DNA from 2 places in the Xanthomonas sp. NCPPB 1132 genome. Region 2 is predicted to be linked to the other one. Evidence: predicted binding sites of a transcription regulator. Region 2 holds the regulator's gene; the other holds the start of a gene.
The links. Region 2 encodes HrcA, which represses chaperone genes, less so after heat shock. Its sites were predicted from a motif close to TTNGCACTCNNNNNNNNNGAGTGCNAA; they were not measured.

Region 1 (7,461 bases), 1.8 Mb from region 2:
GATCAGCAGCAGCACTTCCTCGCCATGTTCCACCTCGCCTTGCCAGCGGTAGGTGGACTGCACGCCGGGCAGGCGGCTGACGCAGGCGGCCAGGCGCTCGTCGACCAGCGCCTGGGCGATCCGCGCGGCGCTGGCCGGGTCGGGGCAGGTGCTGAGCAGCAAGCGGAGGGCGGGCGCGGACATGCGGCCGACAGTATAGGGATGCCGGCCGCGCTTTGGCGGCGCCGGTCCGTGGCCGGCCGCCGCGAATCCCCAATCCCTAATCCCTAATCCCCGCCCGCTGCAGCCGCAGCGGGCGAGGTGACACGGCTCAGTTGACCAACTGGCAACTGGCGGGCTTGGCGGAAGTGAACAGCGACGAGGTCGCCCACTCCGGGTGGTCGATGAACGGGTTGCGGTTGCCCTGGAAGCTGTAGATCACCTCGTTGCGGGCGCGCTCGGCATCGTCCGGCGGGTCCTGCTGGCTCCACGCGATCAGCGTCGACAGCAGGCCCATGTAGGCCGGCGAGGACGAGGTCTTGACGATCTTGCTGCGGTCGTCGGTCAGCTCCAGGTCCGGCTCGGACTGCCCGGTCTTGGCGTCGACCCCGCCTTCATAGCGGATCGCCATGTACATCACCGCACGCGCCATGTCGCCCTTGCGGTGGTCCCACACCTCGAAGGTGCCGCTGTTGCCGTCCGGGGTGCGCACCCAGTTGGAATTGCCCGGGTAGCGGCCGCTGCCGCCGCCGAAGCCGGCGTTGGCCTCGGTGGCGCGCTCGCCGCAGTTGCTGTCGCACTTGGCGTAGGGCTTGTTGCCGCGGTCGGCGTTCCAGGTGGCGTCGGTCAGGTACAGCATGTGGGTGTCGGTGTACGGCGCGTAGGGCAGGCCCTTGTTGCCGGTGGCGGTGCCGAAGCCCAGCGAGTTCGGCCAGCTGTGCTCGCGGTTGTAGGTCAGGCCGCTGCCGCTGCCGGCACGGTCGGTGCCCTTGGCGTAGCTGCGGTTGCGGTAGGCGTCGAGGACGCGCTGGCTGTTGTTGGGATCCTCGTCGGCGATCTCCAGGATGGCCCAGGTGTCGGTGCCGGAACTGCTGCTGTACGGGTAGACGGTGTGGCCCTTGATCGTCTCGTGCAGCGAGCAGCGCAGCTGGCTGGGGCTGGAGGTGTTGACGTGCGAATAGTAGGTGCCGGCGCCGCTGCCGCCGCCCGAGCCGCTGGCCACGGTGAAGGCCACGCTGCGGTCCTGCGCCGGGTGCGCGCCGTCGGCATCGCTGACGCGTGCGGCGGCGATGCTCAGGGTGCAGCTCTCGCCGGCCTTCAGCGCGGTGTTGGTGGACAGCGCGAACTGGGTGCCGCTGCTGGGATAGGTCAGCGCCACGCTGCCGGACTGCTGGCAGCTCAGGCCGAACGCGCCGCTGGCCAGGCTCACCGCCTCGCTGAAGGTCACCGCCAGGTCGCCGGCGGCGGGGAAGTCGGTGGCGCCCTGGGTCGGGGTGGTGGCGGTCACCGTCGGCGCGGCGTTGCTGCCGCCGCCGCCGGCGAAGGTCTGGCCGTTGTTGCAGGCGCCGAAGGTGCTGGCGGCGCTGTCGCTCCAGCTGAAATCGGCCGCGGCGCTGCCGTTGCCGCGCAGCTGCAGCGAGGTGCCGGCCGGGGTGCTGTTGCTCTCGCTGACCGGCAGGTTCTGGCTGGTCATGCCCGCGGCGGGGCCGCCGCCGCCGGTGATGGCGCCCTCGTAGCTGAGGAACTGCACCACCTGGCCGTTGCCGTCGACCAGCGCCAGGCCGTCGTTGGGCCCGTTCTGGATGCCGTTGCTGGCATAGCTGACGGTGGCGATGCGCACCTGCCCGCCGCAGCTGACCAGGTTGCCGGCCGGCACCGCGCTGTTGGCGTAGACGGTGGCCGAGCCGGGGTTGCTGCCGTTGTACAGGTAGACGCGGTAGCCGCTCAGGCTCTCCCCGGCGGTGGCGACGATCTCCACGCCTTCGCCGGTGTCGCCGGCGGCGGTGGCATCGTCGTAATGCAATTCGTTGATGAACACGGCGGCCTGGGCCGGCCCGGCAAGGGCGAGCAGGCAGGCCAGCGGCAGCGCAACGGCGGATGGCTTCATCGACAACTCCTTTTGGTGATGGATCCCCCCCCTGGGTCCGCCCAGCCTAGCCCGACTCTGTGACACTGTGACGGGATTCGGTCACTGCTTGGCATGCAACGCACGTCTTCGGCAAAAATTTTTTGCCCCTGGCCCTTGAAAGCCCCCGTCACGGCACCACATCAGGCGCATCCCGGCGCTACCGGGTTTTTTCGCGAGCGTTGCTGGCAGTCGTCATGTGCGAGTGCTAACATCGCCGGCCTTTCCTAGACCAATCAATCACTTAAGAGGTCTCACTCAATGAGCATCAAGCCGCTTCACGACCGCGTCGTAGTCATGCCGATCGAAGCCGACGAAATCTCCGCCGGCGGCATCGTGATCCCGGATTCGGCCAAGGAAAAGTCCACCAAGGGTGAAGTCGTGGCCGTCGGCGCCGGCAAGCCGCTGGACAACGGCAGCGTGCGCGCCCCGGCGCTGAAGGTCGGCGACAAGGTCATCTACGGCCAGTACGCCGGTTCCAGCTACAAGGCCGAAGGCGTCGAGTACAAGGTGCTGCGCGAAGACGACGTGCTGGCGATCGTCGGCTGAAGCCGCCGATCGCGGGATTCGGGAATCGGGATTCGGGATTGGCAAAGGCGCCAGGCGCCGCGCGACCCGACATCTCCGCCCGAATTCCGCTTTAGCGAATCCCTAATCCCCAATCACGAATCCCGGAGCAACACACATGGCTGCCAAAGATATCCGTTTCGGTGAAGACGCCCGTTCGCGCATGGTGCGCGGCGTCAACATCCTCGCCAATGCCGTCAAGGCCACCCTGGGCCCGAAGGGCCGCAACGTCGTGCTCGAGAAGAGCTTCGGCGCCCCGACCATCACCAAGGACGGCGTCTCCGTCGCCAAGGAAATCGAACTGGCCGACAAGTTCGAGAACATGGGCGCGCAGATGGTGAAGGAAGTCGCCTCCAAGACCTCCGACAACGCCGGCGACGGCACCACCACCGCCACCGTGCTGGCGCAGGCGCTGATTCGCGAAGGTTCCAAGGCGGTCGCCGCCGGTATGAACCCGATGGACCTCAAGCGCGGCATCGACAAGGCCGTGGTGGCCGCCGTGGCCGAGCTGAAGAAGATCAGCAAGCCCACCGCCGACGACAAGGCCATTGCCCAGGTCGGCACCATCTCCGCCAACTCCGACGAGTCGATCGGCAACATCATCGCCGACGCGATGAAGAAGGTCGGCAAGGAAGGCGTGATCACGGTCGAGGAAGGCTCGGGCCTGGAGAACGAGCTGGACGTGGTCGAGGGCATGCAGTTCGACCGCGGCTACCTGTCGCCGTACTTCATCAACAACCAGCAGAGCCAGCAGGCCGACCTGGACGACCCGTTCGTGCTGCTGCACGACAAGAAGATCTCCAACGTGCGTGACCTGCTGCCGGTGCTGGAAGGCGTGGCCAAGGCCGGCAAGCCGCTGCTGATCGTCGCCGAGGAAGTGGAAGGCGAGGCGCTGGCGACCCTGGTGGTCAACACCATCCGCGGCATCGTCAAGGTCGTGGCGGTCAAGGCACCGGGCTTCGGCGACCGTCGCAAGGCGATGCTGGAAGACATGGCCGTGCTGACCGGCGGCACCGTGATCTCCGAGGAAGTGGGCCTGGCGCTGGAGAAGGCGACCATCAAGGACCTGGGCCGCGCCAAGAAGGTGCAGGTCTCCAAGGAGAACACCACCATCATCGACGGCGCCGGCGACACCTCGGCGATCGAGTCGCGCATCAAGCAGATCAAGGCGCAGATCGAGGAGACCTCCTCGGACTACGACCGCGAGAAGCTGCAGGAACGCGTGGCCAAGCTGGCCGGCGGCGTGGCGGTGATCAAGGTCGGTGCCTCCACCGAGATCGAGATGAAGGAAAAGAAGGCGCGCGTCGAAGACGCCCTGCACGCGACCCGTGCGGCGGTGGAAGAAGGCGTGGTCCCGGGCGGCGGCGTGGCGCTGGTGCGCGCGCTGAGCGCGATCGGCGAGCTGAAGGGCGCCAATGAAGATCAGACCCACGGCATCCAGATCGCGCTGCGCGCGATGGAAGCGCCGCTGCGCGAGATCGTCACCAACGCCGGCGAAGAGCCGTCCGTGATCCTCAACAAGGTCAAGGAAGGCAGCGGCAACTTCGGCTACAACGCCGCCAACGGCGAGTTCGGCGACATGGTCGAGTTCGGCATCCTGGATCCGACCAAGGTGACCCGTTCGGCGCTGCAGAACGCCGCCTCGATCGCCGGCCTGATGATCACCACCGAAGCGATGGTGGCCGAGGCCCCGAAGAAGGAAGAGCCGGCTGCCCCGGGCGGCATGGGCGGCGGCATGGGCGGCATGGGCGGCATGGATTTCTGATCCAGCCGGCTTCGGCCGACCTGTTCCACGCAGTCGAAAGGAGCCCCGCAGTGATGCGGGGCTCTTTTTTTGTGCCGGCGGCATGGCGGCCTGCCGCACCGCGTGACGGTCATCGTGGCGGAACCCCGATGCGCTATAAGCTGCGCTCGCCCAGCCTCTGCGAGCGGTTATGGTCGCCCCGGTCTGCCAACTCGATCCGCATCGGCTGGACCAGCACCGGCCGGCCTTGCAGCGCTTCCTGTTCCGCCGTACCGGCGACTGGTCGCTGGCCGAGGACCTGGTGCAGGAGACCCTCCTGCGCGTGGTCGTGTACGCGCGCGACCACGCGGTCACCGACCTGGCCGCGCTGGCCCGCGCGATCGCGCTGAACCTGCTCAACGACCACTTGCGCCGCCGCCAGCGCCAGCGCACCGAGCCGATCGACGACGAGGTGCCCAGCCCGGCGCCGGGCGTGGAGGAAGCGGCGATGCAGCGGCAACGCGTGGAGACCTTTGCCCGCGCGCTGCAGGGCATGCCGCCGCTGCGCCGCGAGGTGTTCGTGCGCAGCCGCCTGCGCGGGCAGAGCTACCGCGAGATCGGCGAGGCGCTGGGGCTGAGCGAGGCGGCGGTGGAGAAGCACGTCAGCCGTGGCCTGCGCTGGCTGCAGGAAACGGTGGCGCGCGGCGACGCGGTGCCGCCGCCTGCCACCACGCCGCGCCGACGTGGCCCGGAGGACGCGGCATGAGGCCGGACAGCAACACCGCCGACGACGCGGTGCAGGACGCCGCGGCCGACTGGGTGGCGCGCGCGCTGGCTACGACGGGCGGCGATCCGCCCGGGCTGGCCGCTTGGCTGGCTGCCGATCCGGCGCATCGCGCTGCTTTCGATGCGCTGTGGGTGCTGGCCCACGATGCGGCGCTGCTGGAGGCGCTGGCCGCCTACGACGTGCAGGCCGCGGCGCCAGCGCAGGCGACCGGGGTGGCTGCCGTTGCCGTCCACGAGCCGGCCGCGTCCGCCGTCGCCGGAGCCATCGCGCCGGCAGGCGGCGCACGACGTCCGCGCCGCGGCTGGCGGCCGCTGGCGGCGGCGCTGGCCGCCGGCCTGGCGATGCTGGCCGTGCTGCTGTGGCCACGGCTGCGCCCGGACCCGGGGCCGATCGTGGCTGCCACTGCGCCCGGACAGACCCGGGTGCTGCGCCTGGACGATGGCAGCGTGCTCACCCTCAACGGCGCCAGTCGGGTCCGCGTGCAACTGCGCGCGCAACGCCGCGAGGTGGCGCTGGAGGCCGGCGAAGTGTTCTTCGACGTTGCGCACGATCCGCAGCGCCCGTTCCAGGTGCGCCTGGGCCCGGCACGGGTGCAGGTGCTGGGCACCGTGTTCAACCTGGCGCGCGACGGTGCCACCAGCGAGTTGTCGGTGTATTCGGGGCGGGTGGAGATCGTCAATGGCGCCGCCCGCCAGGTCCTGGCGGCGGGCATGCGCATCGAGACCGCCGGCGCCGGCCTGGGTGCGCTCGCGCGTTTCGATCCGCAGGCCGACGATTGGCGCGAGGGCTGGCTGCAGACCGCCGGCATCCCGCTGTCGCGGTTGGTGGACCGATTCAACCGGCGTTCGCCGCGGCCGATCACACTCGCCGACCCGGCGCTGGGGGCACTGCAGGTGTCCGGGCGCTTCCGCCTGGACCAACCGGAGCAGACCCTGGCGCACCTGGCGCACCTGTATCCGCTGCAGGTGCAGCGGCGCGCCGACGGCATCCGCGTGGAACGCGCTGCCGCGCGCTAGCCGCGGTCGCTGTCGGGCAGCGACCGCCGCTGCTGCCCGGCCTTGCTTGCGCGAGTGGGGCACGCGGCGTGTATGACCGCTGCCGTCGGGCGGCCCCGTCTGGGCAGGGCGCCGTGCCACGGCAACGTAGCGCGGGCATACGCCGCTCGCACATCCGCGACGGCGGTGAGACGAACCGCCGCGCGACGACGCGGGCGTGGCGGAATCGCCGGCCCGATGTCCGCACGCTCAGGGCGCGTCACAAAAAATTCATGCAATTCGCTGTCGGGATCGGCGCGTTGCGGCGTCTTTGTCCTTTGCCACGCCACGTTGGCGACCCGATGACGACCTTGCTCATGCCGCCCCGCCGCTCCTTCCGTTGTGCCCTCCGTTCTCCGCGCGCCACCGCGCTGGCCGCTGCCCTGGCGGCGCTGGTGGCGCTGCCCGCCATCGCACCGTCGGCCGCTGCCGCGACGCCGGCCGCCGCGACCCTGCCACCGGGCGACCTCGGCGCGACCCTGACCGCGTTCTCACGTGCTACCGGCCTGCAGGTGATCGCCGATCCGGCGCTGCTGCGCGACAAGCGCAGCCCTGGTGGCAGCGTCGCCGGCGATCCACGGCAGGCGCTGAGCGGCCTGCTGCGAGGCACCGATCTGGGCTTCCGCCTGGACGGCGACACGGTGATCGTACAGGCGGCCCCGGTACCCGCCACCAGCGCCGCCGCCTCTCCGGCCGCCGCCGGTGCCATCGACCTGGACCGGATCGTGGTGACCGGCACCGCCACCCAGGGACCGAAATTCCTCGCCCCGTACGCGATCTCCACGGTCAGCGCAGAGACGATCGCCGGGCAGGCGCCGCGCAGCATGGTCGACATGCTGCGCTCGGTGCCCGGTGTCACCGTGGAGAATTCCGGTGGCGAAGCCGGCGGCGAGAACGTTGTGATCCGCGGCCTGCCGTGGTCGGGCTTCCGCCTGCTCGACGTGCTCGAGGACGGCCTGCCGCTGTTCGAGTCCAACTACGAGCGCCAGTTGCAGATCGACGAAGTGTATCGGCTGGACCTGGGCACCCAGGATGCGGAGATCGTGCGCGGCGGCACCGCGCCGATCTACAGCAACAACGCCTCTGGCGGCGTGCTCAACTTCATCACCAACCACGGCACCGACACCGCCAAGGGCGCGGTCAAGCTGACCGGCGGGGCGAACGCGCTGGCGCGCATGGATGCCACCGCGTCCGGGCCGGTGCAGGGCAACGACAATCTGCTCTATGCCATCAGCGGCTTCTACCG
Region 2 (7,461 bases):
CCTCACCCCAACCCCTCTCCCGGTGGGAGAGGGGCCTTTGATGCTTTCAGTGACCTGCGGCGCCTGGGTGGGGCTGCATTGCCAGGCGCTGGCAGCGCTGCCCGATCGCCAGCCGCTCAGCCCGCGCTGAGCAGCAGGCGCTTGGCCGCGGCGCGGGCTTCCTTGCTGACCTCGACCCCGCCCAGCATCCGCGCCAGTTCTTCCTCGCGCTGGCGTGGGGCCAGCAGTTCCACCGAGCTCTGGGTCATGCCCTCGACCGGCGCCTTACTGACCCGGTAGTGGGCGTGGCCCTGCGCGGCGACCTGCGGCAGGTGGGTCACGCACAGCACCTGGCGCTGCTCGCCGAGCGCGCGCAGTTTCTTGCCGACGATGTCGGCGACGGCGCCGCCAATGCCCGAGTCCACTTCGTCGAAGACCATGGTCGGCACCGCGTCCAGGCCCAGCGCGGCGACCTCGATCGCCAGCGAGATGCGCGACAGTTCGCCGCCGGAAGCCACCTTGCGCAGGGCGCGCGGCGGCTGCCCGGCGTTGGCCGCGACCAGGAACTCGACCCGCTCGGCGCCGGCCGGGTCCGGCCGCTCCGTCTCGTGCGGTTCCAATTGGATCAGGAAGCGGCCGCCGCCCATGCCCAGTTCGCCGATCAACGCGGTGGTGTCGTGCGAGAGCGCCTGCGCACCGCGCTCGCGGGTCGCAGTCAGGGCGGCCGCGGCGTCGCGCCAGGCCTGGGTGGCCTGGGCGATCTCGGCGTCGAGCACGTCCAGCCGCTCGCCGGCGCCGCGCAGGCTCTCCACTTCGGCCAGCAGGGCGTCGCGGTGGCCGGCCAGCGCGTCCACCCCGATCCGGTGCTTGCGTGCCAAGTCGTGCAGGCGGCCGAGCTTGCGTTCCATCTCATCGAACTGCGCCGGGTCGGCATCCAGGTCGTCGCGGACCCGGTCGATCAGCGCCAGCGCTTCCTCCAGCTGGATGCCGGCGCTGTCGATCAGCGCCTGCACCTCGGCCAGGCGCGGGTCGTACTCGCCGACCTTGCCGAGCTCGTGGCGGGTCTGCTGCAGCAGGTCCAGCACCGCCGGCGCCTCGTCGCCGTTGAGCCGCTGCGCCGCGCCCTCGCAGGCGCCGATCAGCGCGGCGGCGTGGGCCTGGCGGCGGTGGTTGACGTCCAGGGCGGCGATCGCCGCCGGGTCCAGGTCCTCGCGCTGCAGTTCGGCCAACTGGTGCTGCAGGAAACCGATGCGGTCGCTGACGTCGCCCTGCGCCAGCAGGGTCTCGCGCTCGCTGAGCAGGCCCTGCCAGCGGGCAGCGGCGGCGCGCACCGCGGCCCGTTCGGCTTCGTTGCGGGCGTAGGCGTCGAGCAGGCCGAGCTGGCTGCCGCGCGAGAGCAGGGCCTGGTGTTCGTGCTGGCCATGGATCTCGACCAGGTGGCCGGCCAGCTCGGCCAGTTGCGACAGGGTCACCGGGCGGCCGTTGATCCAGGCGCGGGAGCCGCCGTCGGCGCGGATCACCCGGCGCAGCTGGCAGTGTTCGTCGTCGTCGAGTTCGTTCTCGCGCAGCCAGGCGCGCGCCTGGGCGGGGGGCACGAACTCGGCCGACAGTTCGGCGCGGTCGGCGCCGTGGCGGACCACGCCGCTGTCGGCGCGCAGCCCGGACAGGAAGCCGAGCGCGTCCACCATCAGCGACTTGCCGGCGCCGGTTTCGCCGGACACCACGGTCATGCCGGGGCCGAATTCCAGTTCGGTGCCGCGTACGACGGCGAAATCCTTGATCGAGAGATGTCTGAGCATGGGGTCTGCATCCGGAGCCGCGCAACGCTAGCATGCGCGGGTAGGTGGGCCAATGACTTGCCAAGCCGGCGTGCAGACATTATCTAAGGACCAGTCTCACGGGTTGATTCCATGCGCGCTTCCCCGGTCCATTCCAGCCTCGATCCGCGTGCCCGGCAGCTGCTGCGCACGCTGATCTCGCGCTATATCCGCGACGGCGAGCCGGTCGGCTCGCAGACCCTGGCCCGGCATGCCGGGCTGGACGTGAGCCCGGCGACGATCCGCAACATCCTGGCCGACCTGGAGGACGCCGGGCTGCTCAGCTCGCCGCACACCTCGGCCGGGCGCGTGCCCACCGCCACCGGCTACCGGGTGTTCGTCGACAGCCTGGTGCAGATGCGTCCGCCGGCCGAAGGCGAGGTGGCACGGCTGCGCGCGGAGATGGCCAATGCCGCCGGCACCCAGGCGCTGCTGGGCAGCGCCTCGGAGCTGCTGTCGGCGATGACCCACTTCGTCGGCGTGGTCAGCGCGCCCAAGCGCGAGCAGTTCGCGTTCCGGCACATCGACTTCTTGCCGCTGGATGCGCGGCGGGTGCTGGCGATCCTGGTGTTCGCCGACAACGAGGTGCAGAACCGGGTCATCGAGCCGCGCAAGGCCTACGAGCCGGCCGAACTGGAGCGCGTGGCCAACTATCTGAACCGGCATTTCGCCGGGCGCGCCCTGGCCGACATCCGCGCCAGCCTGCTGCGCGACCTGCGCCACGCGCGCGACGAGATGGAGCAACTGCTGGCGCACAGCGTCGAACTGGCCGAGCAGGCGCTGGCTCCGGCCGGCGACGACATGGTGCTGGCCGGGCAGACCAAGTTGATGGGCGTGCAGGACCTGTCGGACCTGGAGCGGCTGCGCGAACTGTTCGAGGTCTTCGCCAGCAAGCGCGAGATCCTGCAACTGCTCGAACGCACCATCCGCGCGCCGGGCGTGCGCATCTTCATCGGCGAGGAGACCGGCATGGTGCCGCTGGAGAGCGTGTCGCTGGTGACCGCCCCGTACATGGCCGGGGGCCAGGTGCTGGGCGTGCTGGGCGTGATCGGCCCCAAGCGCATGGACTACGACCGGGTCATCCCCCTGGTCCAGACCGCCGCCGACGTCCTCGGCGCCCGCCTGGACCCATCCCCGCCCGGCGACCGCTGACCCACGCGCACGGGGCGCCCGCAGCGCCCTCCGCCAGCCGACCGTCCCGCCGTACAAGGCGAATCCCCAATCCCGACTCCCCAATCCCTGGATTCACTTGAATCCGCCCGCACCGCCCACATAGGTGGTCCGGTAAGGCGGGACGTACCCCGCCAGGGACCCGGACATGACGCAAGAGCACCCCGAATTCGATTCCGAACACCTGACCGAGGCGCAGCAGCCCTCGACCGATCCGCTGCAGGCGGAGATCGAGACGCTGCGCAGTGAACTGGCCCTGGTCAAGGCCGACGTCCTGCGCGAGCGGGCCGACCTGGAGAACCAGCGCAAGCGCATCGCCCGCGACGTGGAGCAGGCGCGCAAGTTCGCCAACGAGCGCCTGCTCGGCGACCTGTTGCCGGTGTTCGACAGTCTGGATGCGGGGCTGAGCGCCGCCGGCAGCGAGCCCAGCCCGCTGCGCGACGGCCTGGAGCTGACCTACAAGCAGTTGCTCAAGGTCGCCGCCGACAACGGCCTGACCCTGCTCGACCCGACCGGTGAGCCGTTCAACCCCGAGCATCACCAGGCGATCAGCCAGGCCGAGGCCGAGGGCGTCGCCCCGGGGCACGTGATCCAGGTGTTCCAGAAGGGCTACCTGCTCAACGACCGCCTGCTGCGGCCCGCCCTGGTGGTGGTGGCCAAGCACGACTGAGCGCCGGCCGCCGCGCCTGAACCCGGCGCGGCAGCCGTGGAACGCTAATTTGCGGCGATGGCTTGAATGACCCGCAGCCATCCCTATATCCGAACCAGATCCCGGCACTGGCCGGCTACACGACCTTTCAGGAGTCATTGCAATGGGCAAGATCATCGGCATCGACCTGGGCACGACCAACTCGTGCGTGGCGATCATGGACGGCGGCAAGGCCCGCGTCATCGAGAATTCCGAGGGTGACCGCACCACGCCTTCGATCGTCGCCTACACCAAGGACGGCGAAGTGCTGGTGGGCGCCTCGGCCAAGCGCCAGGCCGTCACCAACCCCAAGAACACCTTCTACGCGGTCAAGCGCCTGATCGGCCGCAAGTTCACCGACGCCGAAGTGCAGAAGGACATCGGCCTGGTGCCGTACAGCATCGTCCAGCACGACAACGGCGACGCCTGGGTGGCCACCGCGGACGGGCGCAAGCTGGCCTCGCAGGAAATCTCCGCGCAGGTGCTGGAGAAGATGAAGAAGACCGCCGAGGCGTTCCTGGGCGAGACCGTCACCGAGGCGGTCATCACCGTGCCGGCGTACTTCAACGACAGCCAGCGCCAGGCGACCAAGGACGCCGGCCGCATCGCCGGCCTGGACGTCAAGCGCATCATCAACGAGCCGACTGCGGCTGCGCTGGCCTACGGCCTGGACAAGGGCCAGGGCGGCGACCGCAAGATCGCCGTGTACGACCTGGGCGGCGGCACCTTCGACGTGTCGATCATCGAGATCGCCAACGTCGACGGCGAGAAGCAGTTCGAAGTGCTGGCCACCAACGGCGACACCTTCCTGGGCGGCGAAGACTTCGACAAGCGCGTCATCGACTACCTGGTGGAAGAGTTCAACAAGGACCAGGGCATCGACCTGCGCAAGGATCCGCTGGCGCTGCAGCGCCTGAAGGATGCCGCCGAGCGCGCCAAGATCGAGCTGTCCTCCTCGCAGCAGACCGAAGTCAACCTGCCGTACGTCACTGCCGACGCGTCGGGCCCGAAGCACCTCAACATCAAGCTGACCCGGGCCAAGCTCGAGGCGCTGGTGGAGGACCTGGTCAAGCGCACCATCGATCCGTGCCGCACCGCGCTGAACGACGCCGGCCTGCGCGCCAGCGACATCACCGAGGTGATCCTGGTCGGTGGCCAGACCCGCATGCCGAAGGTGCAGCAGGCGGTGGCCGAGTTCTTCGGCAAGGAGCCGCGCAAGGACGTCAACCCCGACGAGGCCGTGGCGCTGGGCGCGGCGATCCAGGGCGGCGTGCTGGCCGGCGACGTCAAGGACGTGCTGCTGCTCGACGTGACCCCGCTGAGCCTGGGCATCGAGACCCTGGGCGGCGTGTTCACCAAGATCATCGAGAAGAACACCACCATCCCGACCAAGGCCTCGCAGGTGTTCTCCACCGCCGAGGACAACCAGTCGGCGGTGACCGTGCACGTGCTGCAGGGCGAGCGCGAACAGGCCCGCTTCAACAAGTCGCTGGCCAAGTTCGACCTGTCCGGCATCGAGCCGGCGCCGCGCGGCCTGCCGCAGGTGGAGGTGTCCTTCGACATCGACGCCAACGGCATCCTGCACGTGTCGGCCAAGGACAAGAAGACCAACAAGGAACAGAAGGTCGAGATCAAGGCCGGTTCCGGCCTGTCGGACGACGAGATCCAGCGGATGGTCGCCGACGCGGAAGCCAACCGCGAGGAAGACAAGAAGTTCCACGAGCTGGTGCAGGCGCGCAACCAGGCCGACGGCCTGATCCACGCCACCCGCAGCGCGATCACCGAGCACGGCAGCAAGGTCGGCGGCGACGTGATCGGCAAGGTCGAGTCGGCGCTGGCGGACCTGGAAACCGCGATGAAGGGCGACGACAAGGGCCAGATCGAGGCCAAGACCAAGGCGCTGGAAGAGGCCGGTCAGTCGCTGTACGCGGCTGCGGCGGCGGGCGAGCAGCAGCCGGGCGGCAACGCCGGCGGCGCGCATGCGTCCTCGGCCTCGTCCGACGACGTGGTCGACGCCGAGTTCACCGAGGTCAAGGACGACAAGAAGTAAGCCGGGATTGGGGATTCGGGATTGGGGATTCGCGAAGGCCTTGGCCTGTTGGTTCCCACTCCCATCCCTGTCCATCAAGTTTGTAAAAGCGGAAGAGCCGAGGCTCTCCGCTTTTGCATTGAACGAATCCCGACTCCCGACTCCCCAATCCCCGCCCTATGAGCAAACGCGACTATTACGAAGTGCTGGGTGTGGCCCGCACCGCCAGCGACGACGAGCTGAAGAAGGCCTATCGCCGTTGCGCGATGAAGTACCACCCGGACCGCAATCCCGGCGACCACGCCGCCGAGGCCGCGTTCAAGGAATGCAAGGAAGCCTATGAGGTGCTCTCCGACGGCAACCGCCGGCGCATGTACGACGCGCACGGCCACGCCGCGTTCGAGCACGGCATGGGCGGGATGGGCGGCGGCCCTGGCGGCCCGGACATGGGCGATATCTTCGGTGACATCTTCGGCAACATCTTCGGTGGCGCCGGCGGTGGCGGGCGTGCGCCGCGGCGTGGTGCCGACATCGGCTACGTGCTGGAGCTGGACCTGGAAGAAGCGGTGGCCGGCATCGAGCGCCGCATCGAAATCCCGACCCTGAGCGAATGCGAGCACTGCCACGGCAGCGGCTCGGCGGATGGCAAGGTCGAGACCTGCGGTACCTGCCACGGGCGCGGCCAGGTGCGCATCCAGCGCGGCATCTTCGCCATGCAGCAGACCTGCCCGCATTGCGCCGGTCGCGGCCAGATCGTGCAGAACCCGTGCGGCGAGTGCCATGGCGCCGGGCGTGTGGAAGAGACCAAGGTGCTGTCGGTGAAGATCCCCGCCGGCGTCGACAACGGCGACCGCATCCGCCTGTCGGGCGAGGGCGAGGCCGGTCCTGCCGGTACCCCGCCGGGCGATCTGTACGTGGAAGTGCGGGTGCGCGAGCATGCAATCTTCCAGCGCGACGGCGACGACCTGCACTGCGAGGTGCCGATCCGCATCTCGCAGGCGGCGCTGGGCGACACCGTGCGCGTGGCGACCCTGGGCGGCGAGGCGGAGATCCGCATCCCGGCCGAGACCCAGACCGGCAAGCTGTTCCGCCTGCGCGGCAAGGGCGTGCGCTCGGTGCGCAGCCGCAGCGAAGGCGACCTGTACTGCCGCGTGGTGGTGGAGACCCCGATCAACCTCACCGCCGACCAGCGCAAGCTGCTGGAGCAGTTCGAGTCCACCTTCACCGGCGAGGACGCGCGCAAGCATTCGCCGAAGTCGGCGACCTTCATCGATGGGGTGAAGGGGTTCTGGGACCGGATGACGTCGTGAGGCCGGGATGATCAGCCATTCGGCTGCTGAAAAGCCGGGGATTCGGGATTCGGGATTCGGGATGACAGCCTGCGGCTGTTGAAGGCCGGGATTCTGGATTTTCCAAGCGTTCCTGGTCGCTGCCAGGCTTTTGTGGGAGGGGCTTCAGCCCCGACGCTTTACCGTCAAAGCGTCGCGGCTGAAGCCGCTCCTACAGCGGAATGTTGTGCTGGAATGTTTCGGCCGCTGCCTATAGCAGAGGTATCAAGATTCGATTCCGGATGTTCGGCCGTTCTTCCGCATCCGTCCGGACTCCCTGTTGTGTAGGAGCGGCTTCAGCCGCGACGCTTTCTCGTCGGAGCGTCGCAGCTGAGGCCGTTGTTGCTGAAAGCCATGCAACGCGCCGGCACGCGCCCATCAGGGCGTCCTTGCGCCGGCGCTACACTACGGCGATGAACGCTTCCGCCGACAACGCCACCGCACGTCATC

Region 1: the regulator HrcA is predicted to act here: its motif matches at 2,290-2,316, upstream of AC1G9L_RS02255 (co-chaperone GroES).

Annotation. Positions count from the first base shown of each region.
Region 1 is NZ_CM152819.1:503,995-511,455, forward strand. Features, by position in the region: gene cutA (divalent cation tolerance protein CutA) at 1-183, opposite strand, end outside; gene AC1G9L_RS02250 (endonuclease) at 311-2,086, opposite strand; gene AC1G9L_RS02255 (co-chaperone GroES) at 2,366-2,653, shown strand; gene groL (chaperonin GroEL) at 2,790-4,436, shown strand; gene AC1G9L_RS02265 (RNA polymerase sigma factor) at 4,606-5,160, shown strand; gene AC1G9L_RS02270 (FecR family protein) at 5,157-6,197, shown strand; gene AC1G9L_RS02275 (TonB-dependent receptor domain-containing protein) at 6,533-7,461, shown strand, end outside.
Region 2 is NZ_CM152819.1:2,308,895-2,316,355, forward strand. Features, by position in the region: gene recN (DNA repair protein RecN) at 117-1,778, opposite strand; gene hrcA (heat-inducible transcriptional repressor HrcA) at 1,890-2,948, shown strand; gene grpE (nucleotide exchange factor GrpE) at 3,115-3,636, shown strand; gene dnaK (molecular chaperone DnaK) at 3,779-5,704, shown strand; gene dnaJ (molecular chaperone DnaJ) at 5,863-6,993, shown strand; gene pdxY (pyridoxal kinase) at 7,425-7,461, shown strand, end outside.